Regions from separate parts of the Kitasatospora sp. NPDC058048 genome, predicted to be linked through region 4. Evidence: riboswitches for the same ligand, from Rfam matches in the RefSeq annotation. Region 4 holds a riboswitch; each other region holds the start of a gene.
What was found. A riboswitch is a leader RNA that binds a small molecule or an ion and turns the genes downstream of it on or off. The one in region 4 is predicted to bind cobalamin.
Positions count from the first base shown of each region.

Region 1: another riboswitch for cobalamin. It lies ahead of ACFVVA_RS04985 (cobalamin biosynthesis protein); the one in region 4 lies ahead of ACFVVA_RS37665 (FecCD family ABC transporter permease).
Region 2: another riboswitch for cobalamin. It lies ahead of ACFVVA_RS22555 (HoxN/HupN/NixA family nickel/cobalt transporter); the one in region 4 lies ahead of ACFVVA_RS37665 (FecCD family ABC transporter permease).
Region 3: another riboswitch for cobalamin. It lies ahead of ACFVVA_RS17230 (prenyltransferase/squalene oxidase repeat-containing protein); the one in region 4 lies ahead of ACFVVA_RS37665 (FecCD family ABC transporter permease).

Region 1 is NZ_JBHVRT010000003.1:265,314-272,989, reverse strand. It holds gene ACFVVA_RS04990 (alpha/beta hydrolase) at 1-1,047, opposite strand, end outside; cobalamin riboswitch at 1,416-1,548, shown strand; gene ACFVVA_RS04985 (cobalamin biosynthesis protein) at 1,656-2,648, shown strand; gene ACFVVA_RS04980 (cobyric acid synthase) at 2,645-4,183, shown strand; gene ACFVVA_RS04975 (putative cobaltochelatase) at 4,338-6,473, shown strand; gene cobO (cob(I)yrinic acid a,c-diamide adenosyltransferase) at 6,480-7,085, shown strand; gene ACFVVA_RS04965 (cobyrinate a,c-diamide synthase) at 7,090-7,676, shown strand, end outside.
Region 2 is NZ_JBHVRT010000021.1:60,905-68,580, forward strand. It holds gene ACFVVA_RS22535 (putative quinol monooxygenase) at 1-28, shown strand, start outside; gene ACFVVA_RS22540 (AAA family ATPase) at 99-2,105, shown strand; gene ACFVVA_RS22545 (hypothetical protein) at 2,114-3,787, opposite strand; gene ACFVVA_RS22550 (metalloregulator ArsR/SmtB family transcription factor) at 3,846-4,229, opposite strand; cobalamin riboswitch at 4,312-4,525, shown strand; gene ACFVVA_RS22555 (HoxN/HupN/NixA family nickel/cobalt transporter) at 4,556-5,671, shown strand; gene ACFVVA_RS22560 (M24 family metallopeptidase) at 6,082-7,188, shown strand; gene efp (elongation factor P) at 7,266-7,676, shown strand, end outside.
Region 3 is NZ_JBHVRT010000014.1:146,710-154,385, forward strand. It holds gene ACFVVA_RS17210 (prenyltransferase/squalene oxidase repeat-containing protein) at 1-240, shown strand, start outside; gene ACFVVA_RS17215 (flagellar hook-length control protein FliK) at 270-749, shown strand; gene ACFVVA_RS17220 (adenosylcobinamide amidohydrolase) at 1,173-1,964, shown strand; gene ACFVVA_RS17225 (hypothetical protein) at 1,952-3,316, opposite strand; cobalamin riboswitch at 3,517-3,594, opposite strand; cobalamin riboswitch at 3,678-3,819, shown strand; gene ACFVVA_RS17230 (prenyltransferase/squalene oxidase repeat-containing protein) at 4,000-6,822, shown strand; gene ACFVVA_RS17235 (hypothetical protein) at 6,819-7,676, shown strand, end outside.
Region 4 is NZ_JBHVRT010000054.1:43,814-51,489, reverse strand. It holds gene sodN (superoxide dismutase, Ni) at 239-634, shown strand; cobalamin riboswitch at 724-874, shown strand; gene ACFVVA_RS37665 (FecCD family ABC transporter permease) at 982-2,046, shown strand; gene ACFVVA_RS37660 (ABC transporter ATP-binding protein) at 2,142-2,894, shown strand; gene ACFVVA_RS37655 (ABC transporter substrate-binding protein) at 2,923-3,915, shown strand; gene ACFVVA_RS37650 (nuclear transport factor 2 family protein) at 4,002-4,385, shown strand; gene ACFVVA_RS37645 (GNAT family N-acetyltransferase) at 4,396-4,872, shown strand; gene ACFVVA_RS37640 (anti-sigma regulatory factor) at 5,061-5,471, shown strand; gene ACFVVA_RS37635 (SigB/SigF/SigG family RNA polymerase sigma factor) at 5,652-6,665, shown strand; gene ACFVVA_RS37630 (hypothetical protein) at 6,729-7,157, opposite strand; gene ACFVVA_RS37625 (diacylglycerol/lipid kinase family protein) at 7,208-7,676, shown strand, end outside.

The DNA of each region.
Region 1 (7,676 bases), on a different contig from region 4:
CCAGAGGGTGGCGTGGTCGGCACCGGGGAAGGCCTGGAGGCTCACCACGTCGCGACGGGCGGCGGCCAGCTTCTCGGCGGTGCCGAAGGGCGCGATCCGGTCCTCGGGGCTGTGCAGGAGAAGGGTGGGCACCCGCAGGTCGGTGCCCTCGGCGATGCGGGCGAAGTCGGCGAGGTCGACGCCGGTGCGGCCCTCCGCGGCCAGCGCCCCGAGCTCGGCGGCGACGCCCTGGAAGCCGGCCCGGGCGGCGTCCCGGCGGGCGGAGACCGGGAGGTCGAGCACCGGCGAGTCGAGGATGAGGCCGCTGACGGCGTGCGGCCAGGCGGTGCGGGCCGCGGTCTGGAGGGCCGTGGTCGCGCCGACGGACCAGCCGTAGAGGATCACCTTGCCCGCGCCGCTGTCGAGCGCCAGCCGTACCGCCGCCTCGATGTCGCGCCACTCGGTCTCGCCGAAGTGGCTGAGCCCGTCCGGGGAGGCGGGGGCGCCCTGGTCGCCGCGGTAGGTGACGGCGAGGGTGGGCAGGCCGAGCCGGTCGAGGACGGGGAGCACCGGGAGGGTCTGCTGGCGGTCGGCCTCGGGGCCGTGCACCAGGATCACCCAGGTGCCGCGCTTGCCGTCGAGCCGCCAGGCGGGAAGGGCGCCGAGTTCGCCGTCGGCGGTGGTGTCGGTGAAGGGGAGGCCGAGTGCCTCGGTGGGGTCGCCGAGGAGGACCCGGGGGGTGAAGCGGACCTCGGTGCCGGGGGTGAGCGTGCCCCGGTCGGCGCGAAGCAGCCGGCGGGTGACGCCCCGCTCGTCGCTGTGCAGGACCTCCTCGACGACCGCGTGCCCACCGTCCGCCCACTCGACCGCCCAGCGGCCGGGGCGCAGGCTCTCGGGGCCGCGGGTGAAGGTGACCCGGCCGGGGGCGAGGCCGCGGACCAGGACCGGCCCGGACTCCGGGACGGCGGCCACCGGACGGACCGTCCGCTCGGAGGCCCGACGGCCGATCACCAGCACGGCGGCCCCGACCGCGGCGGCCGCCACGACGGCGGCGGTTCCCCAACGCATTTCGCTCCCCGCTCTGTTGCTCACGGACCGGACGGTGTTCGGGCACCAGTTCACCGGCGCTCCGTCCGCCCGGCCACCGGGCTGGGCCGTCCGGGTCACCCGGGCGGCGGCCCGGCGGCGCCGAGGAGGTGTCGGAAGCGGGCAATGAGGATGGTGGGGCGGGGCGGCGGCGGAGCCGGCGGTGCCCCGGTGGGAGGGGAGGTGGTGTTCCCGGTGGGAGGGACGTGGTGTTCCCGGTGGAGGGCGGCCCCGCGCCGGGCGATCCCCCGGCGCGTCGGCGGCGTCCGCGTGTGACCAACCCCTCCGTGACCTCGGTTGACTCCCGGTTCGGGCCCGTGATGGGATCCTGGGGCCAAACGGAGGCATGGAGAGGAAGCCGGTGGAATTCCGGCGCGGTCCCGCCACTGTCACCGGGGAGCACGCTCGGAACATCGCCACGGCGGCCGTCGACGGCCGCTGGAAGGCTCCGGGGGTGCGTTCGACCCGGAAGCCAGGAGACTCTCGCCCCCGTCACGTCGATCCAGGGCGCGGACCCTGAGTGAGGACACGCACGCGATGCAGGCTGCCCCGCCCCACCGGACTCCGAGCTGCCCTCCGCCGTGCCCCCGATGACCCCGCTCGGGCCCTCCTCCTCGCCGCGCCCGCTGGCCCGCGCCGCCGCGTTCGCGCTCGGCGCCGTCGCGGGCCATGCCGCCGACGCCCGCTTCGCCGACCCCCGCCGGGGCCATCCGGTGGCTGTCTTCGGCAGCGCCGCGACCCGCCTGGAGCGTCGGCTGTGGCGCGACGACCGCGGCGCGGGGGCCGGCTACACGGCGCTGTGCGTGGGCGCGGTCGCGGCGGGCGCGCTCGCCCTGGACCGTACGGTGGGCCGGCGTCCGCTGGGCCGGGCGGTGCTGGCGGCGGCCGCGACCTGGACGGTGCTCGGCGGCACCTCGCTGACCCGGGAGGCGCGCACCATCGGCCGCTCGCTGGCCGCGGGCGACCTCGCGGCCGCCCGGGAGCGGCTGCCGCACCTGTGCGGGCGGGACCCGAGCGCGCTGGACGGCCAGCAGATCGCCCGGGCGGTGGTCGAGTCGGTGGCCGAGAACACCGCCGACGCCGTGGTGAACGCGCTGACCTGGGGCGCCCTGGCCGGCACGCCCGGCCTGCTGGCCTTCCGCGCCGTGAACACCCTGGACGCGATGGTGGGTCACCGCTCGCCGCGCTACGCCCGGTTCGGCTGGGCCTCGGCCCGGCTGGACGACCTGGCGGGCTGGCCGGGCGCCCGGCTGACGGCGCTGCTGACGGTGGCCGCCGCGCCCGAGCCCCGTACGGCCTGGCGGGTCTGGCGGCGCGACGGCTCCGCGCACCCGAGCCCGAACGCGGGCCAGGCCGAGGCGGCGTTCGCCGGCGCGGTGGGCGTACGGCTGGGCGGGGCGCTGCGGTACGGCGAGCGGGTGGAGCACCGGCCCGTGCTGGGTGCGGAGCTGCGGCCGGTGACGGTGGACGACATCGAGCGCGCCTGTGCGCTCTCCCGGCGGGTGGGCGCACTGGCGCTGGGTACGACGGTCGCGGGGCACGTCCTGCTGCGGATGCTGCTGAGGAAGAGGGGACGGGCATGAGCAAGGCGCTGCTGGTCGCGGGGACGACCTCGGACGCGGGCAAGAGCGTGGTGACGGCCGGGATCTGCCGTTGGCTCGTCCGCCAGGGCGTGCGGGTCGCGCCGTTCAAGGCGCAGAACATGTCGCTCAACTCCTTCGTCACCGCCGACGGTGCCGAGATCGGCCGCGCCCAGGCGATGCAGGCGCAGGCCGCCCGGGTGGAGCCGGAGGCGGCGATGAACCCGGTGCTGCTCAAGCCGGGCGCGGACGGCCGCAGCCAGGTGGTGCTGCTCGGCAGGCCGGTGGCGGAGGTGGGCGCGCTGGACTACCGCGAGCGCAAGCCCGTCCTGCTGGAGCGTGCCCTGGAGTGCCTGGCGGACCTGCGCGGCCGCTACGACGTGGTGGTCTGCGAGGGCGCGGGCTCGCCCGCCGAGATCAACCTGCGCGACCGCGACATCGCCAACATGGGCCTGGCGACGGCCGCCGCCCTGCCGGTGGTGGTGGTCGGGGACATCGACCGCGGCGGGGTCTTCGCGGCGATGTACGGGACGCTGGCGCTGCTGTCGGCGGAGGACCAGCGGCACGTGGCCGGCTGGTTCGTCAACAAGTTCCGCGGTGACGCGCGGCTGCTCGCGCCCGGGCTGGAGATGCTGCACGGGCTGACCGGCCGTCCGGTGCTGGGCACGCTGCCGATGCTGCCCGGGCTCTGGCTGGACGCCGAGGACTCGCTGGACCTGTCGACGGTGGTGGACCGGGCGGACGGGCCCGGGCCGTACGGCGCGGACGTGCTGCGGGTGGCCGTGGTGCGCTTCCCGCGGCTGTCCAACTTCACCGACATGGACGCGCTCGCGCAGGAGCCGGGCGTGCTGGTGCGCTGGGCGACCCGCCCGGAGGAGCTGGCCGACGCCGACCTGGTGGTGCTGCCCGGGACCCGGGCCACCGTCGCCGACCTCGCCTGGCTGCGCGAGCGCGGTCTGGAGCCGGCGCTGCGGGCGCGGGCGGCGGCCGGGCTGCCGGTCCTCGGGGTCTGCGGCGGCTACCAGATGCTGGCGCGCTCGATCGTGGACGAGGTCGAGTCGAAGGCGGGGGCCGTCGAGGGCCTCGGCCTGCTGCCGACGCAGGTGCGGTTCGGCGCCGAGAAGGTGCTGGCGAGGCCGGTCGGCGAGGCGTTCGGGCAGCGGGTGGAGGGCTACGAGATCCACCACGGGGTGGTCACCGTCGAGGGCGGGGACACGTTCGTCTCCGACGGCCGGGGACGGAGTCTGGACGGCTGCCGGGTGGGCCCGGTCTGGGGCACGACCTGGCACGGCGCGCTGGAGAACGACGGGTTCCGCCGCGAACTCCTGCGCGAGGTCGCCGCGCTGTCGGGCCGGGCGTTCGTCCCGGCCCCGGACACCTCCTTCGCCGCGGCACGCGAGGCCCGGCTGGACCGGCTGGGCGACCTGATCGAGGAGCACGCCGACACCGACGCGCTGTGGAAGCTGATCGAGGGCGGGGTGCCGGCGGCCGGATCGCTGCCGTTCGTCCCGCCCGGGGCCCCTGGGAGTGACGCATGAGCCGGGTACGGCGGCAGTGCCGGGTACGGCAGCAGAGCCGAGCAGGATCACGGGACCAGGCAGGGTCACGCAACCGGGCAGGATCACCGAGCCGGGCAGGATCACAGGACCGGACAGTGCCGCGGGACCGGGCACGACAGGAGTGGGGTACGGCATGAGTGACGTCCGCTATCCGTTCACCGCGATCGTCGGCATGGCCGACCTGCGGCTCGGGCTGCTGCTGAACGCGGTCTCCCCGGCCGTGGGCGGCGTGCTGGTGCGCGGCGAGAAGGGCACCGCGAAGTCGACCATGGTGCGCGCGCTGGCCGGCCTGCTGCCGTCCATCGCCACCGTGGACGACTGCCGCTTCGCCTGCGACCCGGCCGCGCCCGACCCGCAGTGCCCGGACGGGCCGCACGTCTCCCCGCCCGCTTCCGAACGGCCGGCCCAGCTGGTCGAGTTGCCGGTCGGCGTGGCCGAGGACCGGATCGTCGGCTCGCTCGACCTGGAGCGGGCGCTGGCCGAGGGCGTCAAGGCGTACGAGCCCGGGCTGCTCGCCAGGGCGCACCGCGGCGTGCTCTACATCGACGAGGTGAACCTGCTCCAGGACCACGTGGTGGACCTGCTGCTGGACGCCGCCGCGATGGGCCGCTCCTACGTCGAGCGCGAGGGCGTTTCGGTGCGCCATGCGGCCCGGTTCCTGCTGGTGGGCACGATGAACCCGGAGGAGGGCGAGCTGCGGCCGCAGCTGCTCGACCGGTTCGGCCTGACCGTCGAGATCGCCGCCACCCGGGATCCGGCCGAGCGTGCCGAGGTGGTCCGCCGCCGGCTCGCCTACGACGCGGACCCGGCCGGCTTCGCCGAGCGGTTCGCCGAGGAGGAGCGGGCTCTCGCCGAACGCATCGTCGCGGCGCGGGAGTTGCTGCCCAAGGTCGAGCTGACCGATGTGGCGCTGCGTCAGATCACCGCCGTGTGCGCCGCGTTCGAGGTGGACGGGCTGCGCGCTGACATCGTGATGGCCCGCACGGCCGTCGCACTGGCGGCCTGGGACGGGCGCACCGAGGTGCAGGAGGAGGACGTCCGCAAGGCGGCGCAGCTGGCGCTGCCGCACCGGCGCCGCCGCAACCCCTTCGACGCGCCGGGGCTGGACGAGGAGCAGCTGGAGCGGACGCTGGAGGAGCACGCGCAGCAGGAGGAGCCGGAGCCCGAGGGCGACGGATCCGGCCCGGACGGCGACGGACCGGACGGCGACGGCGACGGCGACGGGCCGGAGGGCGGCCCGGACGGGGGCGGCCCCGACGGCGGCGGCGCGCCCGAGCCGTCCGACGGCGGCCCCGAGGGGTCCGCTCCCGAGCCGTCGGCCCCCGAGGCACCCTCCCCCGAGGGCCCCGAGGCGCCCGCGCAGCAGCCCGTACCCGCCCAACACCCCTCCCCCGCACGGGAGTCGGCTCCGGTCGCGGCCGGGGACCCGTACCGGACGCAGCTGTTCACCGTCAAGGGCACCGGGCACGGCGCCCAGGGCCGCCGCTCCCCCGCCGAGACCACCGGCGGGCACACCATCCGCGCCCGCCGCCCGCAGGGCGCACTCGGCCGGCTGCACCTGACCGCGACCCTCCAGGCCGCCGCGCCGCACCAGGCGGCGCGCGGGCGCAGCGGGCGGGCGCTGGTGGTGCACAAGGACGACTTCCGCGAACAGGTGCGCCAGGGGCGGGAGTCCAACCTGGTGCTGTTCGTGGTGGACGCCTCCGGGTCGATGGCCGCCCGGCAGCGGATGACCACCGTCAAGGGCGCGGTGCTGTCGCTGCTGATGGACGCCTACCAGCGCCGCGACAAGATCGGCATGATCACCTTCCGGGGCGCGGGTGCCGAGCTGGCGCTGCCGCCCACCTCCTCGGTGGAGGTCGGCGCGGCCCGGCTGGAGTCGCTGCCCACCGGCGGGCGGACCCCGCTGGCCGCCGGCCTGCTGCGCGCGCACGAGGTGCTGCGGGTCGAGCGGCTGCGCGACCCGAGCCGGCGCCCGCTGCTGGTCGTGGTGACCGACGGCCGGGCCACCGGCGGGCGGGACGCGCTCGCCCGCTCGCACCGCGCGGCCGCGCTGTTCGCGGCGCAGGGCACGGCAAGCGTGGTGCTGGACTGCGAGTCCGGCCCGGTCCGCCTGGGCCTGGCCCGCACCCTGGCCGGGCTGCTCGGCGGCACCGCCGTCGGCCTGGACGAGTTGCGCGCCGAGGGCGTGGCCTCGCTCGTCCGCGAGAGCCGGTCCGACAACCGTTCTGCGAACCGTGCAACCACCGCGATGCGAAAGGCGGCCTGAGCCGACATGCCCAAGGGTGTCCCCGAGAGCGTTCCCGACGACGGCCTGACGACCCGTCAGCGCCGCACACTGCCGATCACCGCCGTGCACACCGGCCCCGGCAAGGGCAAGTCCACGGCCGCGTTCGGCATGGCGCTGCGGGCCTGGAACCAGGGCTGGCCGGTCGGGGTGTTCCAGTTCGTGAAGTCCGCCAAGTGGAAGGTCGGCGAGGAGAACGCGCTTCGCGTGCTCGGCGCCTCCGGCGAGGGCGGCACCGTCGACTGGCACAAGATGGGCTCCGGCTGGTCCTGGATCCAGCGCTCCGCCGAGCAGGAGATGTCCAGCGAGGAGGCGGCCAAGGAGGGCTGGGAGCAGGTCAAGCGGGACCTCGCGGCCGAGACCTACCGCTTCTACGTGCTGGACGAGTTCACCTACCCGATGCACTGGGGGTGGGTCGACCCGGACGAGGTGGTGGCCGTGCTCAAGGACCGTCCGGGCAGCCAGCACGTCGTCATCACCGGCCGGTACGCGCCCGAGGCGCTGACCGGATTCGCCGACCTGGTCACCGAGATGACCAAGGTCAAGCACCCCATGGACGCCGGCCGCAAGGGCCAGCGCGGTATCGAGTGGTAGGCCGTTGAGCACCGTCCCCCGCCTCGTCGTCGCCGCGCCCTCCTCGGGCGCCGGCAAGACCACCGTCGCCACCGGCCTGATCGCGGCGCTCGCCGCGCGCGGGCTGGCGGTGTCGCCGCACAAGGTCGGCCCCGACTACATCGACCCGGGCTACCACGCGCTCGCCGCCGGTCGCCCGGGCCGCAACCTGGACGCCTTCCTGTGCGGGCCGGAGCGGATCGCACCGCTGTTCCTGCACGGCGCGGCGGGGGCGGACGTCGCGGTGGTCGAGGGGGTCATGGGCCTGTTCGACGGGGCCTCCGGGCGCGGGGAGCTGGCCTCCACCGCGCACGTCTCCAAGCTGCTGCGGGCGCCGGTGGTGCTGGTGGTGGACGGCTCCTCGCAGTCCCGCTCGGTCGCCGCGCTGGTGCACGGCTTCGCCTCCTGGGACCCGCAGGTGCGGCTCGCCGGAGTGATCCTCAACCGGGTCGCCTCCGACCGGCACGAGCAGCTCCTGCGCGAGGCCCTGGAGGAGGGCTCCGGCGTGCCGGTGCTGGGCGCGCTGCGCCGCTCCGCGGCGGTCGCCACGCCGTCCCGCCACCTCGGGCTGAT
Region 2 (7,676 bases), on a different contig from region 4:
GGAGATGGGCGAGATCACCCCCCGGTGACGTCCGAGTGCCCCTCCGGCCGGGTGCCCAGCCCGTAGGCTGGGGCCGACCGGCCGGAGGGAGCAGGCGGATGGAGCGGCACGAGGTGGCCAACACCGTGTCGGGGGCCACGGTGGGCGGCCACGTGGTGCAGGCCGGGAGCATCGGGGCGCTGCACCTGCACCAGCCGCGGGCGGTGCCGAGGCCGCATCAGATCCGGTCCCCGCACGGCCCGTTCGTCAATCGGGAGCCGGAACTCGCCGCGCTGACCGAGGCCTTGGGCCGGGTCGTGGAGGGCGGACTCGGGGTCGTGGTGTTCACCGGCCTCGGCGGGGTCGGGAAGACCGAGCTGATCGCGAGGTTCACCGAGGAGCACCGGGAGCAGTTCCCGGGCGGGGACCTCTACGCCGACCTGAAGGCCTACCGGCACCAGGGCGGGGTGGACCTCCCCGAGCTGCTGGCCGGATTCCTGCGCGCCCTCGGCACCGAGCCCCCGGCCGCGGAGGCCGAGCGGTTCACGGCGTTCCGCACCGCCACCGCCGAGCGCCGGTGCCTGTTCTTCCTGGACAACGTCGAGCACGCCGCGGAGGTCCGTGCGCTGCTCCCGGCCTGCGGGCTGGTGGTGGTCGCGAGCCGGCGGCGGCTGCCGGCGCTGCGGACGGACGGCGCCGTGGTGCGCCGGCTCGGCCCGCTGAGCGCGAGGGCGGGCGCCGAGCTGGTGCGCGGCTGGGTGGGCCCGGGGCGGGGCACCGACGGGGAACTGGCGGAACTGGTCGAGCTGTGCGGCGGGCTGCCCCTCGCGCTGAACGCGGTCGGGAGCCAGCTGCTGGACCGGGACCACCTGCCGGTCGGCCGGGTGGTGGCCGAACTGCACGACCGGGAGGGCAGGTTGGCGATGCTGGAGGACGAGGAGAGCGATCTCGGCGCGACCTACGACCTGGTCTACGAGCGGCTGTCGGCGTCGGGCCGGGCGCTCTACCACCTGATCGGCGTGCACCCCGGCCCCTTCGTCTCCGCCGAACTGGCGCGTGCGGTCGGCGTCGAGCGGGCCGGGCAGGCGATCGGGGAGCTGCGGGGCGTTCACGTGCTGGACGAGGTGGTGGACGGTGACCGCGAGGACCGCTTCCGGGCCCACGACGTGGTGCGGCTGCACGCCTACGGCCGGACCCGGGAACTGGCCGACCGCGGCGAACTCCTCGCCGCCGTCGTGGCGTACTACCGGGGCCGGGCCTCGGTCGCCGACCGTGCGATGGCCGGGAGCAGGCTCCGCCTGCAGGACCCGAGCGGCGACGAGCTGCCCCGCTTCGCCTCCGACACCGCGGCCCTGGAGTGGCTGTACGCGGAACGGGCCAACTTCCGCGCGGTGGTGGAGGAGGCGGCCCGGCAGGGGTGGCACGGCGAGGTGTGGCGGCTGTGCGAGTCGCTCTGGCTGCTGTACCACGACCGGAGGCTCTACCAGGACTGGATCGCCACCCACCGGCTCGGCATCGAGTCGGCCCAGTGGGACAACCAGCCGGCCGCCGTGGTCCGGATGCGCAACCAGCTCGCCCGGGCCCACTTCGACCGCAAGGAATACCGGCTCGCCGCCGAGCAGTTGGCGCTCGCCGCGGAGCAGGTCCCGCTGGTGACCGACCGTCGGGTGGTGGGTGTGCTCCACGAGACGGACGGTCTGCTCTGCCTGGCCGACGGCCGCCCGGGCGACGCGGTGCGGCGGTTCACGCTGGCCCTGGCGGCGAACCGGGGCGACGAGCACGGCGAGATCGTCCAGAGCTACAACCTGGCGCAGGCGCTGATGGCCGACGGCCGCGCGCAGGAGGCGCTGGCCCGGCTGGCCGAGGCCACCGCGCAGGCCGAGCGGACACGGGACGACGACATGCTGATGAAGCTGCCGCTGGTCCGCGCCCGGGCCCACCGGGCGCTCGGGCAGCCGGAGCTCGCCGCCGCCCACGCGGGCGACTGCGCCCGGCGGGCCGAGGAGCGCGGCCAGTACGCGAAGGAGGCGCAGGCCCACACCCTGCTGCTCGCCCTCGCCGAGGAACTGGACGACGCGGAGCTCGCGGAGCGCAGCCGGGCGCGGCTGCGGGAGCTGCCGGAGTAGCGCCCTTCTCAGGGGCCGGTGCGGAAGGACACCCGGGTGCGGTGCTCGCCGGTGCGGACGGTGAGGCCGTGCCGGGGGAGGCCGGCCGGGTCGCCGCCGTCGGCGAGCCAGCAGGCCACGGCGGAGCCGAGCAGCAGCGGGTCGACGGCGGGGTCGGGGCAGGTCCAGTCCGGTTCGGCGCGGGCCTCCAGCAGCAGGCCGGTGCGCAGTCGGAGCAGGTGGCGGGCCGGGCCGAGGGCGGCCACCGCGACGGCGAGGCCGGGGAGTTCGGCGGCGGAGTCGGCGAGCCAGCGGGCGGCGGGGAGTTCGGCGTGCACCTCGGTGCGGGCCAGGACCTCGGCGGTGTAGCGCAGGGCGTCGCCCGGGTGCTCGTCGGTGAGGGCGTGGAAGCCGCGCGGGGCGTGCTCGTGCGGGTCGAAGGGGTAGCGCCGCAGGCCGACCTCGGTGCCCTCGCTCCGGCCCTCGACGTCGTACGCGGTGGGCCGGTCGACGGTGCCGGGGCACGGGGCCGGCCTGGGGTAGGGCGGCAGGGCCGGTTCGTCCCCGGGCTCGTCCAGCCCGGCCAGGAAGGAGTGCAGCAGCGGGCGCAGCAGCCGGGCGGATTCGCCGCGGTGGGCGAGCGAGCGGTCGGTGATCGCGCTCAGGTCGGCCGGGTCCCGGGCGAGGGCCTGTTCGACCTGGGCGGCGAGGTCCCCGTCCGGGTCGAGGACGGGCGCTGCCTGGCCGAAGGCGTAGCCGGGGGAGCGGGGGTCGAGTTCGGCGGCGCCGGTGGCGACGAGCAGGGTGCGGTGGTTCAGGGCGGCGCCGTAGACGGTGACCGAGCCGTGGTCGCCGATCACGCAGTCGGCGGCGACGAGCGCGGCCTGCCAGCCCTGGTGGGGCGGGATCAGGCGCAGGCCCATCCGGCGGGCGTCGTCGAGCAGCGCCTCGGGGTCGTGGCGGCTCCACACGTTGGGGTGCAGGACGACGGCCACCGTGTACTCGTCGGCGGGGAGCCGGCGGACCAGCCGCCGGGGGAGGTCCGGGCGGCGGCCGAACAAGGAGTGCTCGCTCCAGGTGGAGCTGACGACGACGAGCCGTCGGCCGCCGGTGGCACCGAGCGCGGCGCGGTAGCCGTCGCGGGAGCGCCGGCTGCCGAGCATCCGGTCGAAGCAGGGGTCGCCGACCACCCGGGCGACGTCCAGCGCCTCGGGGCAGGAGACCCGCAGCCGGTCCAGCTGCTCGGGGTGGGAGAGGCCGAGGACGTCCACGAACACCCGTCCGCGGTGGGTGAGTTCGTTGCGGGACAGGCCGGCGGCGGTGACCGTGTCGCCGGTGGACTCGGTGACCAGCCGGTTGTAGCCGACGCCGTGCGGGAGGACGACGAGGCGGGCGTCCAGCCGGTGCATGGAGGAGTGGACGGCGCAGGCGACGGCCAGGTCGAAGCGGCGGCTGACGGCGTCCTCCCAGTCCAGCACGGTGAAGCCGGGCAGGCCGTGCAGGTACTCGTCCAGGGCGCGGTCGGCGAAGGCGGAGCCGGGGTTGACGGTGAAGTACCGCTCGATGCCGTCCGGGTTCAGCAGGGTCAGGACGTCCAGGACCCGGGTGGCCGAGGTGAGGGTGCGGGCGACCGCCAGCACGCGGGCCCCGACCGGTCGGGTGTTCCACCGGTCGGCGGGCCAGGCGTGGGGGCGGGACGGCACGTCATGATCGTACTCATCCGCTCCGGCCGCGGCGCGGTTCCGGGGCCGGGCCAGTGGGTCAGCCCGTGGCCGCGGTGGGCTCGTGGTGTTCGCCGGCGGCGCACTCGTCGAGGAGGGGGCGCATGGCCTCGTCCACGAGCTGGTAGCGCACCACGCGTCCGTCCCGGTCGCCGGTGACCACGCCGGCCGTGCGGAGCAGCCGCAGGGCCTGGGAGACGGCGGGGTCGCGCATGCCGGTGGCGACCGCGAGGTCGGTGACGGCGAGCGGCCCGGCCCGGTGGAGGGCGAGCAGCAGGGCGAGCCGGCCGGGGTCGGCGAGCAGGGAGAACCGCTCGGCCCAGGACCGGACGTGGGCCGGGTCGCCGATCGCGGCGATGGCCTCGCAGACCCGGTGCCCGTCGATGGTGCGGTGGCCCGCGCGGTCGGCCGGTACGAGATGCATGCGGACATTCTCGCAGGCGGCGGTCTGTGATCCTGGACACCTGCGCAGGTGCGCAACCTTGCACGGGTCGGGGCGTGGCCCCTACGGTGTTCCCCGCCGTGGTGCTCGGGAAGACCGGTGACGGACCCTCAGGGGTCCCAGCCCGGAGCGGCCCTCGCCACTGTGATCGGGTCGTTCCTCCGTCCGCGGAGGAACGTCGTCCGTACCCATGGAGCCACTGGGCGCCTCGCGCGCTTGGGAAGGCGGGTACGGGCGTCCCGTCAGCCAGGAGACCGGCCACGGCATCTCACGAGGTTTTCCACGAGGTGCTGGAGCGTGATCCGCAGATGACCCTGCCCGAAACCGTTGCCGCCGGGGCCGAACCGGCCCCGTCCGCGCTGCCCAGCTTCCAGTGGCGGCGCGAGGACACCGTCCGTACCGCCGGGCTGATGGCGGTGATCGTGGCCATGCACGTGGTGGCCTTCGGCACGCTGATCTTCCTGGTCGCACCCGAGAAGTACGCGGTCGGTACCCAGGTCTTCGGGGTGGGCCTGGGTATCACCGCGTACACCCTCGGGATGCGGCACGCCTTCGACGCCGACCACATCGCGGTGATCGACAACACCACCCGCAAGCTGATGGCGGACGGCAAGCGCCCGGTCTCGGTGGGCTTCTGGTTCGCCCTCGGGCACTCCTCGATGGTGGTGGTGATGGCTGCCCTGGTGGCGGGCGGCGCGCAGCTGGCGAACACCCTGATGGACGACGAGTCGACCACCCACAAGTGGCTCGGCGTGATCGGGACGACCACCTCCGGCGTGTTCCTCTACCTGATCGGCGCGCTCAACCTGGCGGCGCTGCTCGGCATCCTCAGGGTGTTCCGCTCGATGCGGGCCGGAAAGTTCGACGAGAAGGAGCTGGAGGCGCACCTCGACTCGCGCGGCTTCATGGCCCGGGTGCTGAACCGGGCGACCCGTTCGATCACCCGGCCCGGGCAGATGTTCCCGGTGGGCATGGTGCTGGGGCTGGGCTTCGACACCGCGACCGAGGTCACCCTGATGGTGATGGCCGGCTCGGGCGCCGCCTCCGGGCTGCCCTGGTACGCGATCGTCTGCCTGCCGCTGCTGTTCGCGGCCGGGATGAGCCTGTTCGACACCCTGGACGGGACGTTCATGAACTTCGCGTACCAGTGGGCCTTCGCCAACCCGGTACGGAAGGTGTACTACAACCTGACCATCACCGGTCTGTCGATCGCGGTGGCCTTCGTCATCGGCACCATCGAGCTGGTCGGGGTGCTGCACGAGAAGCTCGATCTGACCGACCCGGTCACCGGCTTCATCGCCGACATCTCGCTGGACAACGTCGGCTACGCCATCGCCGGGCTGTTCGTGGTCGTCTGGGCGATCGCGATCGGGTACTGGAAGCTCGCCGGGGTCGAGAAGCGCTGGACGCCCGAGGGCTCCTGAGCCACCCGGCCGCGAGCAGCGGCCTGCCCGCGCACGCCGGAACGGCGCCTCCCCGCGGCGGGGAGGCGCCGTTCGCGTTCCGGGGGCCGGGTGCGCCCCGGGTCGGCGCTCCTCGCGGAAGTCGACGTGCCGGCCGGGCGACCGGGTCGTACTCGCACAGGACCGGCAGTGACATATTCGTGACGGAGCGTAGCGACCGGTCGGGGTCCGAGGGGCCGCCGGGGGGTGCGGGGCCCCTCGGCGGCACGCTGCGTGGGCGGTGGGCGGTGGGCGGCACGCTGCGTGGGGGGCGGGGCGCGGGTCCGAGGGGACGGTGCCGCGGTCGCGCAGGGGGGCGTGCAAGGGGTATTGGGGGTTCTGCCGGGGGTGCTCGGCGGGCGCTTCGGGCCGGGGGTTCGTAGGCTCGACGCATGGCGGATGCGTACGCGGGGCGGCGGGAGCGGGTGAGGGAGCACTGCAGTGCGGCCGGGGCCGATGCGGCGCTGATCACCCGCGCGGCGAACGTGCGGTACCTGACGGGCTGCGCGCCCTGCGGGGCGAGCCTGCTGCTGACCAGGGAGCGGGCGCTGCTCGCGCTGCCGGACGACCTGCCGCCGGACGACACCGGGGAGCACCTGATCGCCCCGGACGTCACCCGGCTCCCGGTGGCGGCCGGGGCGGACTCCGCGCTGGCCGTCGCGGCCGTCGCCGCGCGGTCCGGGGTGTCGGGACTGGCGGTGGAGGAGCACGACCTGACCGTCACCCGGCACCGGGCGGTGGGCGGCCTGAGCGAAGGGGCCCGGCTGGTGGACCTCGGCCAGACGGTCGAGCGGCTGCGGGTGGTCAAGGACGAGCACGAGATCGCCGACCTGCGGATCGCCGCCGAGATCGCCGACCAGGCGCTGGGCGAGCTGCTGGAGTCGATCCTGGTCGGCCGCACCGAGCGGCACCTGGCGATGGAGCTGGAGCGCCGGATGATCGACCACGGCGCCGACCGGGCCGCCTTCCCGGTCTCGGTCGGCACCGGCAGCCACTCCGGCCAGGCCGCCCACCAGCCCACCGACCGCCGGGTGGAGGAGGGGGACTTTCTGACCGTCGTGATGGGCGCCCAGTACCGCGGCTACGGCGTCTCCACCGCCCGCACCTTCGTGATCGGCGCGGCCCCCGCGCCCTGGCAGGTGGAGCTGCACCGGCTGGTCTTCCGGGCCCAGCGGGCCGGGCGGGAGGCGCTCGGACCGGGCGTGGAGCAGTGCGTGCCCGACCGGGCCGCCCGGCAGGTCCTGGAGGCGGCCGGCCACACCGAGGCCTCCCCGCACCCGGTGGGCCACGGCGTCGGGCTGGAGATCCGGGAGGCGCCGCGCCTCGGTCCGTCGGACATGGGTAAACTGGACAGCCGCGTGCCGGTCACCGTCGGTCCGGGGGTCCACCTCCCGGGCAGGGGCGGCGTCCGGATCGAGGACACGCTCGTCGTGCGCCCCCTCGAAGAGGGCGGGCCCGAGCTGCTCACCATCACCACCAAGGAGCTCCTCGCCCTGTGACCGCGGCCCCCCGGGGCCGTGGGAGGCAGGACGCAATCCCTTGGTTCCTTGACAGCTATACAGGAGTTAGTGCGCCCGTGGCTTCCACGAACGATCTCAAGAACGGCATGGTCCTCAAGCTGGAGGGCGGCAAGCTCTGGTCCGTCGTCGAGTTCCAGCACGTCAAGCCCGGCAAGGGCCCGGCCTTCGTGCGTACCAAGCTCAAGGAGGTCCTGACCGGCAAGGTCGTCGACAAGACCTTCAACGCGGGCACCAAGGTCGAGACCGCCAACGTCGACAAGCGCGGCATGCAGTTCTCGTACAAGGACGGCGAGAACTTCGTGTTCATGGACATGGACACCTACGACCAGCTGACCATCGAGCCGTCGGTCGTCGGCGACGCCGCCAAGTACCTGCTGGAGGGCTTCGAGGCCCTCGTCGCGCAGAACGAGGGCTCGGTCCTCTACATCGAGCTCCCGGCCGCGGTCGAGCTGACCATCGCCGAGACC
Region 3 (7,676 bases), on a different contig from region 4:
CTCGGCTCCGGTCTCAAGGGCTGGGGCCGGCTGGTGAAGTTCCAGCAGGGCTGCGCCGCCGACCCGGCGCTCCGCGGCGCCGTCGCCTACGACGCCTCCGGCTTCAACGCGGGCAACGGCGCCCGGGCCACCGCGCAGGCCGTCCTCGGCCTCGCGGGTACCCCGCTGGCCACGCTCTCCGCCGCCGGGGCCCGCCCGGACGCGCCCACCCTGGCCTGCCCGACCCCGGCCACGCGCTGAACACACCTGACACCAGGAGGATTTCACCGATGACCGACACCTTCACGGCGGGCCGCCCGGCCCGCCGTACGCTCGGCTCGATCGCCGCGGCCGCCGCCCTCACCGCCGGACTGCTCGGCGTCTCCGCCGTCCAGGCCCCGCAGGCGCAGGCGGCCGCTTGCAGCGGGACCACCGGAGTCACCGTCGTGGTCGACTTCACCGCCGTCGGCGGCGGCGTCCAGACCGGCTGCGCGCCCGGTGACCCGGCCAGCGGCCTGGCCGCGCTCACCGGCGCCGGATTCTCGTACGCCTTCCATCCGCGCTACCCGGGCTTCGTCTGCACCATCAACGCCCTGCCGACGACCTGCACCAACCCCACCGGCAGCGCCTACTGGTCGTACTGGCACGCCCAGCACGGCGGCCCCTGGTCGTACAGCAGCCTCGGTGCGGGCAGCTACAACCCGGCACCCGGAGACGTCGAGGGCTGGTCCTTCGGCGCCGGCGCGCAGCCGGGCATCACCGCCCCCTGACCCGTCTGCCCGTACACGTCGACGCCCCGGCCTCCCCGATGAGGGAGGCCGGGGCGCAGGGGTCAGGCGTGGGGTGCCCGCCGGCGCCGGACGAGGTGGTCGTACAGCACGGTCAGCCCGCCCAGCCCCGCCAGCAGGCCCACCACACCCACGTAGCAGCCTGCCACCCATCGGGAAGCACCGATCGGAACCCGTCCCCCTGCTCCGTGAAGCCGACGGGCGATCGCCCGCCGAGACCATGATCCTCCTCCGCCCGGCCACTCACCGGACCGGTCGCGGGAGCCGCCGTCGCGGCGGTCCCGGCGCTCGGTACGCTCGGCCGTACGGATCCCAGGCGCCACCGTCGGCGCGGAGGCGTTCCTGGCGAGGAGGTACCCGCCGCGGACACCGGGGGATCGCTCCCTCGAAGGTGGACCGTTTCTCGTGGTGATCCCGCAGCAGAAGTCCGACGGCCCGGCGGAGGCCGGCCGGTCGCCCGGCGGCCTGGTGATCGAACGGGCGTGCCGCACGGAGGAGGGGGCATGCCGCCACCTGTTGGTCTGGCGCTGCGGGCCCGGCTGGCGGCTGCTCGGCAGCGCCGTCCTCGGCGGTGGCCTCGGCGAACGGGAGTGGGTGGTGAACGCACAGGTCAGGCCGGGATACAGCCGGATGGACCCGGAGCAGCACCTGGCGGAGCTGGCTGCCGCGGAGCGGCTGCGGGGCGCCGGGGCGGGGCTGATGACCGCCGCCCAGGTGGACGACTTCACCTGGGCGTGCGACGGCGGGGCCTCGGCGGTGGTCACGACGGGGATCGGCGTGCCGATCTGGGCCGCCGAGCCCGAAACCGCCCCGGCCCACGCGTACGTGCCGGGCACGATCAACATCCTCGTCGTCGTCCCGGCGGCGGTGTCCGACGCGGGCCTGGTGAACCTGCTCGCCACGGCCACGGAGGCGAAGGTCCAGGCCCTGTTGGACGCCGGCTACGACTGCTCCGGAACGCCCTCCGACGCGGTGTGCGTCGCGGTGCGGCGCACCGGGGCGGGCGACGAGCCGGAGCCGTTCGGCGGCCCGCGCTCGCTGTGGGGCGCACGGGTGGCGCGCGCGGTCCACGCGGCCGTTCGCGCGGGGGCCGAGACGGACCGCGCGCGCCGGGCCCGGGGGCCCGCACCCGAACACGCACGGCCGATGCAGGACTGCCGCCGCAGCTTCGTCCTGTCGGTGGATCAGCTGCCGTAGCGCAGCGAGACGGTGTCGCCGAGGTGGACGGTGGTGGCCCGGGTGGCGGCGGTGGAGGCGGTGCCGTCGAGACTGACCTTCCAGGTGGAGGAGCCGCTGTTCGCGGTGCCGTTGAGCGCGGTGACGGTGCCGCCGCCGGTGGACGGGGTGACGGAGGTGACGCAGCCGCTCGGAGTGGCGGTGCCCGCCGCGTCAAGGACGTCGCCGAGGGTCGTGGTGGTGCCGGTGGGGGTGAGGGTGACGGCGCAGACCTTGAGGTTGCTGGTGCCGTCGTCGACGACCAGGGCGAGCTTCGCGGCCGTACCCGCGGTGAAGTCGCCGGTGGCGGCCCAGACGGGCTCGCCCGAGGTGGTCGGTGTCGGCGGGGTGGCGGTGAACCCGGCGCCGGCGACGGCGCGCAGGCCGTCGACGGAGGCGTAGGGGGACGGGGAGGTGTCGGTGGGCAGGTACTTGAAGCCGCCGCCGGGCTTGAACTGCTGGGCGATGAGGAAGTCGAGCGGGGTCTTGCCGGTACCGCTGGTGAAGTCGGTGCCCTGGGGGTTGATGCCGCAGGCGTTGAGGCCGGACACGGCCCAGCCGTTGGAGTCGGTGTTGACGCCGAACATGGCGTTGAAGGCGCCGGAGGAGGCGAGCTTGCCCTTGAGGAAGTTCTTCGCGGCCACGACCGCGGCGTCGGTGTTCGGGACGCCGCCGGCACACAGGGAGGCCATGGCGGCACCGGTCATGTCGATGTCGCTGCCCTGGGCGAGAGCCGTCGGGTCGCCGGCGGCCTTGCTGTAGTTCCAGCCGCCGTCGTTGTGCTGGTTGGCGCGCACGGCCGCGACCGAGGCGTTCAGCAGGGCCTGCGGGACGCGTTGGCCGCCGCTCCGGGTCTTGGCGCCGCCGAGGGCGAGCAGGCCGAAGACGGTCCCGTTGAAGTTCGCGGACGGGCCGTAGTAGCCGGGTTCGGCGGTCTGCCAGTAGGCGGCGAGGTCGGCCACGAGGTTGCGGGCCGGGCCGATCCGCGCGGGGTCGATGCCGGCCGCGTAGGAGTTGAGGATGCCGCGCTCGTAGTCGGTGACGACCGGCGAGGCGCTCGGCCAGCTGTTCGCGGCGAGCTGGTTGCGGTAGACCAGGCGCGCGTTCTTGCTCGTGTCACCGCCAGGGGTGACATCGGCCGCGGCGGTGCCGGCGGCGGCGAGCGCGCCGAAGGCCCACTCGTTGGAGAGCCCGCCGCCGGTGACGTAGCTGCCGTCGGCGGCCTGGAGGGACTTGAGGTACGTGACGCCGGTGCTCCTGGAGGTGGCTATCTGGCTCGGCGAGGCGGTGGCGTGCGCAGGGACGGCCGACATCAGGAGGGCGCCGGCGGCCATCGAGACGGTCGCCGCGGAAGCGAGACGTGAGGAGACGAAGCGCGAGTGCGCGGGAACGGACACGGAACGGGCTCCTTGGGGTGACGGGCGCGCCGGTCCTGCCCCGGGACCCAGCGCACTCGTTCCAGGAGCGCGGCGGTACGGGGCGGCGGCCGCCCGGATCGCGTGGGCTGGCTGGTGCTGGTGCTGCACGACCGCGCGGGCATTCGGGCTCGGGGCCGGTGCAACCACCGCCCCACACCGCTGCGCGTCAGCTCCGGATTCGCACCGGATTCCCCCGCTCGGCCACCGCGGACGTTACCGCACCCGTGAACGGATCTACGAGGTGGCGAAAGCGACATGACGACTCGTTGACGACGACTCCGAGCACATGGTGTGATGAACCGCTTTTTAATCCTCGGCAGTCAGGGGAAGCCGGTCCGATTCCGGCGCTGACCCGCAACCGTAGACCCGCCCGCAAGGGCCGGTGAGCCGGAATGCCTGCGCCGGGGCCTTGTTCATGAGTGCATGCGTCGTCGTGGACTACGACGCGGTCGCGACGGCCCCCCGTACCGGGGAGAGCCGTCGGCTGCGTCGTGGGACCCCGACGACCGATCGGGGAGTCGCCGGTGAGGGTCAGCAGCAGTCCTACGCGTCACAGAAGCAGAGAACTGGGCTCGCTTCTGGTCACCACGGCCGTCGCGGTGGCCGCGGGAGGAACCGTCCTGCTGGGCCACCCCGGCTCCGCGGCAGCCGATCCGATCGAGCAGTGCACGGCGACGACGGGCGCGATCGTCGCCGTCGACTTCAGCCACTGGGGCGGCGGGGTCGTCCGGGGCTGTGACGCCCACCCCACGACGGGCATGAACCTGCTTCACAACGCGGGATTCACCACGACCGGAACCGAGCACGACGGGCCCGCCTTCATCTGCCGACTCGGCACCGGGACCTTCAACGGCGGTGCCCAGTACCCGACTCCGGCCGAGGAGCCGTGCGTCAACACCCCGCAGGCCACCGCGTACTGGTCGTACTGGATCGCCGCACCCGGCCAACAGACCTGGTCCTACAGCCGGTTCGGCGCCGGCACGCAGCAGCCCAAGCCCGGCGAGGTCGAGGCCTGGGTGTACGGCGGCACCGACATCGGGGGCACCAGCGGGGCGCCGAGCTTCACCCCGGACTCGGTGCGGGCCAGGAACGGCGGTGCCTCGCCCTCCGTGACCCCTTCGCCCTCCGCGACCCCTTCGCCGTCCGCGAGCCCGACCGGTCCCAGTGCCACCGGCGACCCGGCCGCGGCCTGGCTGGCCGGACAACTGGTCGGCGGCGACCACATGGAGAACTGGGCCGCCCCGGGGCCGGACTACCCCCGGACCGCTCTCACCGCCATCGCGCTCGCCGCCGCGGGCACGCAGGACCCGGCGCTGCGGAAGGTCGTCGGCTTCCTCGCCGACCACACCGACGCGTTCCTCCACCCCGCCGGCCCCACCGGCACGCCCGACACGCGGGCCGCTGCGCTGCTGGCCCTCGTCGCCGAGAGCACCGGCCGCGACCCGCGCACCTTCGGCGGGCGGGACCTGATCGCCGCGCTCACCGACCACGTCTGCACCGCAGCCGGGGAGAACGGCAACTGCACCGCTGCCGGGGACTTCCTCGGCGCGGCCTCGCCCTGGGTCCAGTCCCTCGGCGTCATCGCGCTCCAGCGCGCCGGCGTCACCCCGCCCGCGCCGGCGCTCGCCCGCTTCACCGCCCTCCAGTGCGCCGACGGCGGCATGGCCGGCTCGATGATCGTCGCGGGTGAGCACTGCGAGTCGGACCCGCTCACCACCGCCGTCGCCGTCCTCGCCCTGCGGACCGCCCCCGGGTACGAGGCGGCGGCGAGGAAGGCCGCCGACCAGCTGGCGGCGAGCCAGCAGCCGGACGGCTCCCTCCTGCCCTACGTCGGCGCCCCCGGCGACACCACCAGCACCGCGAGCGCCGCCCAGGCCTTCCAGGCCAGCGGCCAGGGCGCCTGCCGGGCCGCAGCCACCGCCTGGCTCGCCGCCCGCCAGAACAAGGACGGCGGCTTCGGCCCGGACGCGTCGACCACCGACCCGGACGCCGCAGCCACCGAACAGGCGATCCTGGCCCTGACGGGCACCGACCTCACCAGCGTCCGGCACAACCCGGACGGCGCCACCATTCCGCCGACCACCACGCCGGCCACCACGCCCCCGACCACGCCTGCCGGGCGAAAGCCGGACGCGGCCAAGGGCAGCGCCTACCTCACCGACCCGGCCCGGCTGATCGACGGCCACTACTACGAGGGCTTCCCGGCCTTCGCCGACTTCGGCCTGACCATCGACGGGGCCTACGCCCTCGCCGCGACCGGCACCGATGACGCGGCGCTGCGCCGGATCGTCGACTTCCTGGACCAGCAGGGCAAGGACGCGAGCGAGCGCACCGTCAACGACTGGACGGCCATCGGTACCGAGTACGCCGGCGGTGGGTCGATCGGCAAGGAGGCGCTGCTCGCCGAGGTGGTCGGCCGCGACCCGCGCGCCTTCGGCGGTCACGACCTGATCGCCGCCCTCGCCGCGATGGTGTGCACCAAGGCCGACGCGAACACCGGCTGCGCCGCCCCGGGCAACTACGTCTACGCGACCTCGGTGTTCTCCCAGGCGCTCGCCGTCATGGCCCAGCTCCGGGCCGGGGACGCCGCCAACGCCGCCCCTGCGATCGCCTACCTGAGAGGCCTCCAGCACCCGGACGGCTCCTGGCCGAGCCTGATCCCCGCCACCGGCGATGCCGACGTGGACAGCACGGCGATGGCCGTCATGGCCTTCGCCCTCGTCCCCGGGGACGAGGCCGCCCAGGCGGTCGACAAGGGGCTCGGCTGGCTCGCCTCGCGGCAGCTGCCCGACGGCGGCTTCCCCGGCGCGGCCGGCGACTCGACCAACTCGGCCGCGCTGGCCGTCCAGGGCATGACGCTGCGCAAGGCCGCCTACGGCGGGCAGATCGCCAGGGCGCTCGACTTCCTCGCCGGGCAGCAGAACGGCGACGGCGGGTTCAACGTCGCCTCCGGGGGACAGCAGGGCTCGGACGTCCGGGCGTCCACGCAGGTGCTGGGCGGTGCCACCGGAATCCCCTTCGGCACGCTGTCCCGCAACCTCGGAGGCACGCCGACGCCGACTCCCACCGGGACGCCGACCGGCACTCCCACGGGCACCGCGACCGCGACCGGTACGCCGACCCCGACGGGCACCGGCACGCAGACGGCGACGACGTCCCCCACCTCCGTCGCGTCCAATCCCGGTGACGGCTCGACCACCCGTCCGTCCGACGCCCCGCCCGTCGGTGACCCGCTCGCCGGTGGCCCGGTCGGCGGTGGCGCCTCCGCCGGTGCCGGGCGGTCCGGTACCGGCGGCCTCGCGGCCACGGGGAGCGAAGCACTCGCACTGACGGGGGCCGCCGGTCTGCTGACCGTGCTCGGCGCTGCGGCCGTCCTGGCCGCCCGCCGTCGTACCGCCTCCGGCCCGGGGCGTCACCGGTGATCCGGCGCTTCGGCCGGCTGCTGGGCGCAGCGGCCACGACCCTGGCTGTCGCGTTCGGCGGCGTCGCCGTGGGCACCGCCCCGGCGTCCGCGGCGCCGTTGCCGATGGACCAGTGCACCACCACCTCCGGCGTCGTGCTCGCCGTGGACTTCGGCACGTGGGGCGGACCGCTGCTGCGCTCCTGCGGCACCACGCCGACCACCGGGTACGCCCTGCTGAACCAGGGAGGCTGGAAGACCACCGGCACCGGGCACGACGGCCCGGCCTTCATCTGCCGCATCGGCTACAGCGGCTTCCAGGGCGGCAAGCAGTACCCGACCCCCGACCAGGAGAAGTGCGTCCTGACGCCCCCGGCCACCGCGTACTGGTCGTACTGGCACGCCGACCCGGGCCAGAACACCTGGTCGTACAGCCAGTTGGGCGCGATGAGCTACCAGCCGAAGCCCGGCAGCGTCGACCTGTGGATCTTCGGCGGCACCGACATCGAGGGCACCGAGGGGCGTCCGACCTTCTCGCCCGACAGTGTCCGGGCGCACAACTCCAGCCCCGGTGGGCAGCCGGCCGACCCGGGCCAGGGCACTGCGGGCGGCACCGGCGGTGCCTCGGGCGGTTCCGGCAGCGGGTCGACAAGTGGTGGTGCCGGGACGACCGGCGGCAATGGTTCCGGCAGCGGCTCCGGCGGAGCCACCGGCACGACCGGTGGCTCCGGGACCGGACGGGCCCCGGCTCCCACCAAGCCCCCGGCGGGCGGCGCCCGTCCGCCCGCGCCCGGCACGCCCCCCGGCACCGCCGTCACCCCCGAGGACGGCATCACCCCGCCGGGCGCGCCCGAGCCGACGCCGGTACCCGCGACA
Region 4 (7,676 bases):
GCGCGCCGCCCCGGTCCGGCCCCCCGGCCCCGGCGCCCTGCGGTCGCGTGCTCCGCGCCACGACTCCTCCTCCTGCTCCGCCCGCCCCCAGTCTGCCGTACGGACCGTCACCGGTCCGATGTCCGGATTACCCCGGTTCCTGGTCCGTCTTTTGCCCTAGGCCCGCCGCCCGATCGCGAAACGGCGAGGCCGGAAGGGTAATCTCGGGCGCGGGAAGACGATCTAAGGAAGGACTCCCATGTTCTCTCGTCTGTTTGCACCTCGCGCCACCGCCCACGCCCACTGCGACCTGCCCTGCGGCGTGTACGACCCGGCTCAGGCCAAGCTGGAGGCCGAGTCGGTCAAGGCCACCCAGGAGAAGTACCAGGCCAACGAGGACCCGCACTTCCGCGCCCGCGCCATCATCATCAAGGAGCAGCGCGCCGAGGCCGTCAAGCACCACATCTCGGTGCTGTGGAGCGACTACTTCAAGGCCCCGCACTTCGAGAAGTACCCGCAGCTGCACCAGCTGATCAACGACACCCTGAAGGCCGCCTCGGCCGCCAAGGCGTCCACCGACCCGGCCACCGGCCAGGCCCTGCTGGACCTGATCGCCGAGGTCGACAAGATCTTCTGGGAGACCAAGCAGGCCTGAGCCTGACGCGTCGCCACCCGACCGCCCCCGTCCGCACCGCCGGACGGGGGCGGTCGCGCGTTCCCGGCCCCACCCAGGGCCGGTAAGGGTTGCCTGCCCTGAGTGGCTGTTATGCTGCCAGGGCGTCCGAGGGGGAAGTCCGGTGTGAATCCGGCGCTGACCCGCAACGGTGAGCACGGCCCGTACCAGCCCGTACGGCCCGCGCCAGCCCGATCGCCCCCGGCCGCTGAACTCCCGACAACTCGCCGCGGACTGCGAGGGGAACGGCGCCGCGGCACGCCTTCGGCCGGCGCCCGCCCCGGCGCACCCGCGGCCCGAGGCAAGGCGCACCCGTGGACCGTGCAGTCGTGGACCGTGCAGTCGGCCCGCCCACCCGTCGAATACCCGTCGTCCCGCTCGCCGCCGGCCTCGTCGCCGCCCTGCTGCTGTCGCTGCTCTGCGGGGTCGCCCTCGGCTCCTCCGGACTCGGCCTGCCCCGGGTGCTGCGGCTGCTGGGCGCCGGGCTGACGGGCGGACGGCTGGACGCGGGCGAGGCGGCCGCGTACGCGATCGTCTGGGAGATCCGGCTGCCGCGCACCGTGCTGGCCGCCGTCGTCGGCGCCGGACTCGCCGCCTGCGGGGTCGCCGTCCAGGCCCTGGTGCGCAACGCGCTGGCCGACCCCTTCGTGCTCGGCATCTCCTCCGGCGCGGCCGTCGGCGCCAACGCCGTCCTGCTCTTCGGCGCCTTCGCCTCGCTCGGGGTGTGGGCGATCTCCGCCTCCGCCTTCGGCTCCGCGCTGGCCGCCATGACGCTCGTCTACCTCGCCGCCCGCACCGCGTACGGACTCACCCCGCTGCGCCTGGTGCTCACCGGCACCGCCCTGTCCTACGGCTTCTCCGCCGCCACCACCCTGATGGTCTTCGCCGCCGACCGCGGCGAGGCCGCCCGGGGCGCCATGATGTGGCTGCTCGGCAGCCTCGGCGGCGCCACCTGGGGCAAGGTGCCGATCGCCGCCGTCACGGTGGTGGCCGGGCTCGCGTACCTGGCCTGCGCCGCCGGGCGGCTGGACGCGCTCGCCATGGGCGACGAGACCTCCGCCTCGCTCGGCGTGGACCCGGACCGGCTGCGCCGCGAGCTGTTCGTGGTGACGGCCGCCGTCACCGGCACCGTGGTCGCGGTCAGCGGGGCGATCGGCTTCGTCGGGCTGCTGATGCCGCACCTGGCGCGGATGCTGGTCGGCGCCGGGCACCGCCGGGTGCTGGTGATCGCGCCGCTCGCCGGGGCACTGCTGCTGGTCTGGGTGGACATCGCCTCGCGCACCCTGCTGGCACCCGCCGAACTGCCCGTCGGGGTGTTCACCGCGGTGCTCGGCGTGCCCGCCTTCCTGCTGATGATGCGCCGCCGCGGCCAGGCCCTCGGAGGAACCCGGTGACCGACGTGACCACGGCGACCGGCCCGGCCGACCCGACCGACCCGGCCGCGCCCACCCCGGCGCGGGCCCAGGACCTCGCCGTCGACGCCGTCTCGGTGGAGCTGGCCGGCACCCGGCTGGTCCACGAGGTGAACCTGGCGGCCGCCGCCGGGCAGGTGGTCGGGCTGGTCGGCCCGAACGGCAGCGGCAAGTCGACCCTGCTGCGCTGCGTCTACCGGGTGCTGAAACCGGCCGGCGGCGTGGTCCGGCTGGCCGGCGACGACCTGCACGCCCTGAGCGCCCGCGACACGGCCCGCCGGGTGGCCGCGCTGACCCAGGAGCACTCCGCCGAGTTCGACTTCACCGTCGCCGAGGTGGTCGCCATGGGCCGGCTGCCGCACCGCCGCGGCTTCGGCTCCCCGGCCGACGGGGACGCGGAGCGCTGCGCCGGGGCACTGCGCAAGGTCCGGGCCGGGCACCTCGCCGAGCGCGGCTTCCTGAGCCTGTCCGGGGGCGAGAAGCAGCGGGTGCTGTTCGCCCGCGCGCTGGTCCAGGAACCGCGCCTGCTGGTGCTGGACGAACCCACCAACCACCTCGACATCGCCCACCAGTTGGAGGTGCTGGCGCTCGCCCGCGAGGCCGGCCCGACGGTGCTCACCGCGCTGCACGACCTCAACCTGGCGGCCGGCCACTGCGACCTGGTCTACGTGCTGCGGGCCGGGCGGATCGTCGCCTCCGGCCCGCCCCACGAGGTGCTCCGCCCCGCCCTGCTGGCCGAGGTGTTCGGCGTCCGCGCCACCCCGGTGCGGCACCCGGAGACCGGCGCCCTCCAGCTGCTGTTCGACCGGCTCGCCCCCGCCTCCTCCTGACCCGTCCCGTCTGCCCAGAGGAACCACCTTGCGCACCAAGGCCGTTGCCACCGCCGCCCTGCTCGTCCTCGGACTCACCGCCTGCGGCGCCGAGATCGCCCCGAAGGAGGCCGCCACCGCCTCCGCCCACTACCCGGTGACGGTGGACAACTGCGGGCAGAAGCTCACCTTCGCGCAGAAGCCCGCCCGGGTGGTGACCAACGACGTCAACATCACCGAGCTGATGCTCTCCCTCGGCCTCGCCGACCGGATGGCCGGCTACGTGATGCCCGACGACAAGGGCCGGATCGACAAGGTGGCCTGGAAGGACGGCTACCAGCAGACCACCTGGCTCTCCAAGAAGGTGCTCACCAAGGAGATCGCCCTGGACGCCCGGGCCGACCTGGTCCTCGCCGGCTGGCACTACGGCTTCGACGAGGGCTCCGGCGTCACCCCGCAGGCGTTCAAGGCGCTCGGCGTCGACTCGTACGTGCTCAGCGAGTCCTGCCGCAGCGGCAAGGGCACCGAGCGCGGCGTGATGGACCCGCTGGAGGCCCTCTACACCGACCTGGCCAACCTCGGCGAGATCTTCGACGTCAAGGACCGCTCCGACAAACTGATCGCGGACTTCAAGGCGCAGATCGCCGCCGTCCCGCAGCCCGAGCGCCGCCCGTCCGTCTTCCTGTACGACAGCGGGCAGGACAAGCCGTACACCGCCGGGAAGTTCGCCGCCGCCAACGAGATCATCGCCAAGGCCGGCGGGAGCAACATCATGGGCGACCTTGCCGACACCTGGGTCACGGCCGGCTGGGAGGGCGTGGTGCAGCGCGACCCGGAGGTGATCGTGATCAACGACTACGCGACGCCCGGGGCCGAGGAGAAGCGGAAGTTCCTGAAGTCCTTCCCGCCGCTGGCCAACGTCTCCGCGGTCAGGAACGACCGGATCTTCGTCATGGACTACGTCGACCTGGTGGAGAGCCCGCGCAACCCGGCCGCGATCGGCGCGCTGGCCGAGTACCTGCGCACCGTGCCGGCCCGCTGACGGCCCCGGTCCGCTCCTCCGGGGCGGTGGCCGCGGGCGTACGCTCAAGGTACGAGCCGACGGAACCCGACCGGAGGAGCGAGATCATGACCACGATGGCGGCCCCCGGCGCCTTCGACACCCGCGCCCTGCGCGAGGGCATCGAGCGCTGCGACGCCGAGACCCTCCTCGCGCTCTACGCGCAGGACGCCGAACTGCGCATGGTCGATCGCAGGACCCAGCCCAGCCACCCCCTGGTGATGCACGGCCGGGAGGAGATCGGCGCCATGCTGGACGACGTCTACGGCCGCGAGATGACCCACAAGCTGGAACAGGTGGTGGTCCAGGGCGACCACGCCGCATTCCTGGAGTCCTGCCGGTACCCCGACGGCGTCCGGGTGCTGATGTCCTCGATGGCCGTGCTGCGGGACGGCCGGATCGTCGACCAGACCTCCGTCCAGGCCTGGGACGAGACGGGTCCCGAGCAGTAGGCTCACAGGCATGATCCGCACCGCCGTCGCCACCGACGTCCCCGTCATCCATGCCATGATCCGCGAACTCGCGGACTACGAGCAGGCCCTGCACGAGGCGAAGGCCACCGAGGAGCAGCTGCACGACGCCCTGTTCGGCGAGAACCCGGCCCTGTTCGGGCTGATCGCCGAGGACGACGCCACCGGCGAGCCGGTCGGCTTCGCGGTGTGGTTCCGCAACTTCTCGACCTGGCGCGGCACCCACGGGATCTACCTGGAGGACCTGTACGTCCGTCCGCAGGCACGCGGCGGCGGCCACGGCAAGGCGCTGCTGCTGGAGCTCGCCCGGATCGCCGTCGAGCGCGGCTACTCCCGGGTCGAGTGGTCGGTCCTGGACTGGAACCAGCCCTCGATCGACTTCTACAAGGCGATCGGCGCGGTGCCGATGGACGAGTGGACGGTCTACCGGCTCACCGGCGAGGCCCTGGCCGAAGCCGGGCGGCGCTGAACGGCCGTCCGGAGACCGGCGAAAGGGTCTGCCACCCTGCGTCGCAATGCCTTACCATGAGTAACTCCCGAACCGGGGTGCGGAAGGCAGAGCGATGGTGGATGCGTGACGCCGGGCCCCCAACGGGGGTAGCAAGCGGTAACAAGCGGGGTACCAAGAAAGCACAGCGCGCCACCCAGGAGGCAAGGGTGTCCCAGATCGACGGCGATCTCGGTGTTCAGGACTTCGTGGAGGTCCGGCTGCCCGCAGCGGGGGCCTACCTCTCCGTCCTGCGAACAGCGACGGCCGGGTTGGCGGCCCGGCTGGACTTCACGCTCGACGAGATCGAGGATCTGCGGATCGCGGTCGACGAGGCCTGCGCCATCCTGCTCCAGCAGGCGGTGCCCGGGTCCGTACTGTCCTGCGAGTTCCGGCTGGTCGGCGACTCGTTGAAGGTCACCGTCTCGGCCCCGACCACCGACGGCAAGGCCCCCGAGCGGGACACCTTCGCCTGGACGGTGCTCTCCGCCCTGGCCGGCGAGGTCGACTCCTCGGTCGGCGCGGACAAGACCGTGTCGATCAGCCTGAACAAGAAGCGCGGCGGGTCCCCCGTCCACTAGCCGGGCGCCGGACCGAACCGCACGACCGAGCAGCACCGAGCACCACCCGCGCAAGGGCCGTCCGCCGCTCCCCCGACCGGGGTTCCGACGGACGGCTCCCGGTACCGCCACCCACGCGGTACGACCAACGAGACGATTCCGGGGCCACCGGCCCCGGTGCTCCCGGAACGGAACGGGGGAATGGCCGTGAGTGATCTGGACCGTACCGGCCTCGCGACGGCGGGACCCGCCGTACCGACCCAGGCGAGCGTTCCCGGCCTCGCCGCCAACGACGAAGCGCACCCGAAGGACGCCCAGCGGATGAGCCACCCCACCGAGCCGACGTCCGAGCCGACGCCTGCCTCCGTGCCCCCGCCGGACCCGGCGGGCGAGACGGACCCGGCGGTCGAGGCCGAGCCGCACAGCGCCGTGCCCGCCCAGGGCTCGCACCGCACCGGCGCCCCGGACCGGGAGGCCGCCCGCGCGCTGTTCGTCCGGCTGTCCGCACTGCCCGAGGGCTCCCCGGAGCGGGTCGAGCTGCGCAACCAGCTGGTGCGGATGCACATCCCGCTGGTCGAGCACCTGGCCCGGCGCTTCCGCAACCGGGGCGAGCCGCTGGACGACCTGACCCAGGTCGCCACCATCGGCCTGATCAAGTCCGTGGACCGCTTCGACCACGAGCGCGGGGTCGAGTTCTCCACCTACGCGACGCCGACCATCGTCGGGGAGATCAAGCGGCACTTCCGCGACAAGGGCTGGGCGGTGCGGGTCCCGCGCCGTCTCCAGGAGCTGCGGCTGTCGCTCACCACGGCGACCAGCGAGCTCTCCCAGCGGCACGGCCGCTCCCCCACGGTGCACGAGCTGGCCGAGCACCTGGGGATCTCGGAGGAGGACGTCCTGGAGGGCCTGGAGTCCGCCAACGCGTACTCCACGCTCTCGCTGGACGTGCCGGACAGCGACGACGAGTCGCCGGCCGTGGCGGACACCCTGGGCGCGACCGACGAGGCGCTGGAGGGCGTCGAGTACCGCGAGTCGCTCAAGCCGCTACTGGCCCAACTGCCGCCCCGGGAGCAGAAGATCCTGGTGCTGCGGTTCTTCCGGAACATGACCCAGTCGCAGATCGCCGCCGAGGTGGGGATCTCCCAGATGCACGTGTCCCGGCTGCTCGCCCGGACCCTGGCCCAGCTGCGGGAGAAGCTCCTGGTGGAGGAGTAGGACTGACGGCCGCTCAGCTCCGGCTCGGCGGCCGTCCGATCCCCTGCCCCGGCCCTGTACGCCCTACTTTTCGGAGGGGGCGTACAGGGCCGCCGTCGACTTCGGGTTCAGCAGGCAACCGATGCCCACCAGGCCGAGCACGCCGATCAGCACGCCGAACGCGATCGCCGTGCCGCCGCTCTCGAACATGTAGTAGGCGACCGGCAGGCAGATCGAGTTGGTCAGCACCGCCGGGCTGCGGCCCCAGCGGCGCTCCTTGAGCAGTGCGAGGGCGGCCAGCACCGGCAGCACGCCGAGCAGCACGATGACCGCTCCGCCGAACTCGTTGAGGGCCAGCTGCTTGGACTGGCCGGACAGGGCGGCCACCATGTCCAGGACGCCGACGACGGCCAGCGCGATGCCCTCCAGGGCCGTGATGGCGGCGCCCAGGGTCAGGGAGGCCGGGCGGCCGGCGCCGGCCGTGGGTGCGGGTGCGGAGGTTTCTGCGGTCACTCCAGCAGGGTAGCCGCCGGTCGGTCCGTACCGACCCGTAGGCTTTCCCCATGCGCGCTCTCCTGGTCGTGAACCACAAGGCCACCACCACCAGTGGCCGGACCAGGGACGTCCTGATCCACGCCCTGCGCAGCGATCTGAAGCTGGAGGTCGCCGAGACCCAGTACCGGGGCCACGCGCGCGACCTGGCCCGCGGGGCGGCGGAGGACGGCACGGTCGACCTCGTGGTGGCGCTGGGCGGGGACGGCACCGTCAACGAGGTGGTGAACGGGCTGCTGGCGCACGGCCCGGGCGAGAAGGTCCCGCGACTGGCCGTGGTGCCGGGCGGTTCGACCAATGTGTTCGCCCGCGCGCTGGGCCTGCCCAACGATCCGGTCGAGGCGACCGGCGCCCTGCTGGACGCGCTGGAGCACGGCCGGGAGCGGCCGGTCGGGCTGGGCAAGGCGATGACCGACGGTCTGCCGGACCGCTGGTTCACCTTCACCGCCGGCCTCGGCTTCGACGCGGGCGTGGTCGGCC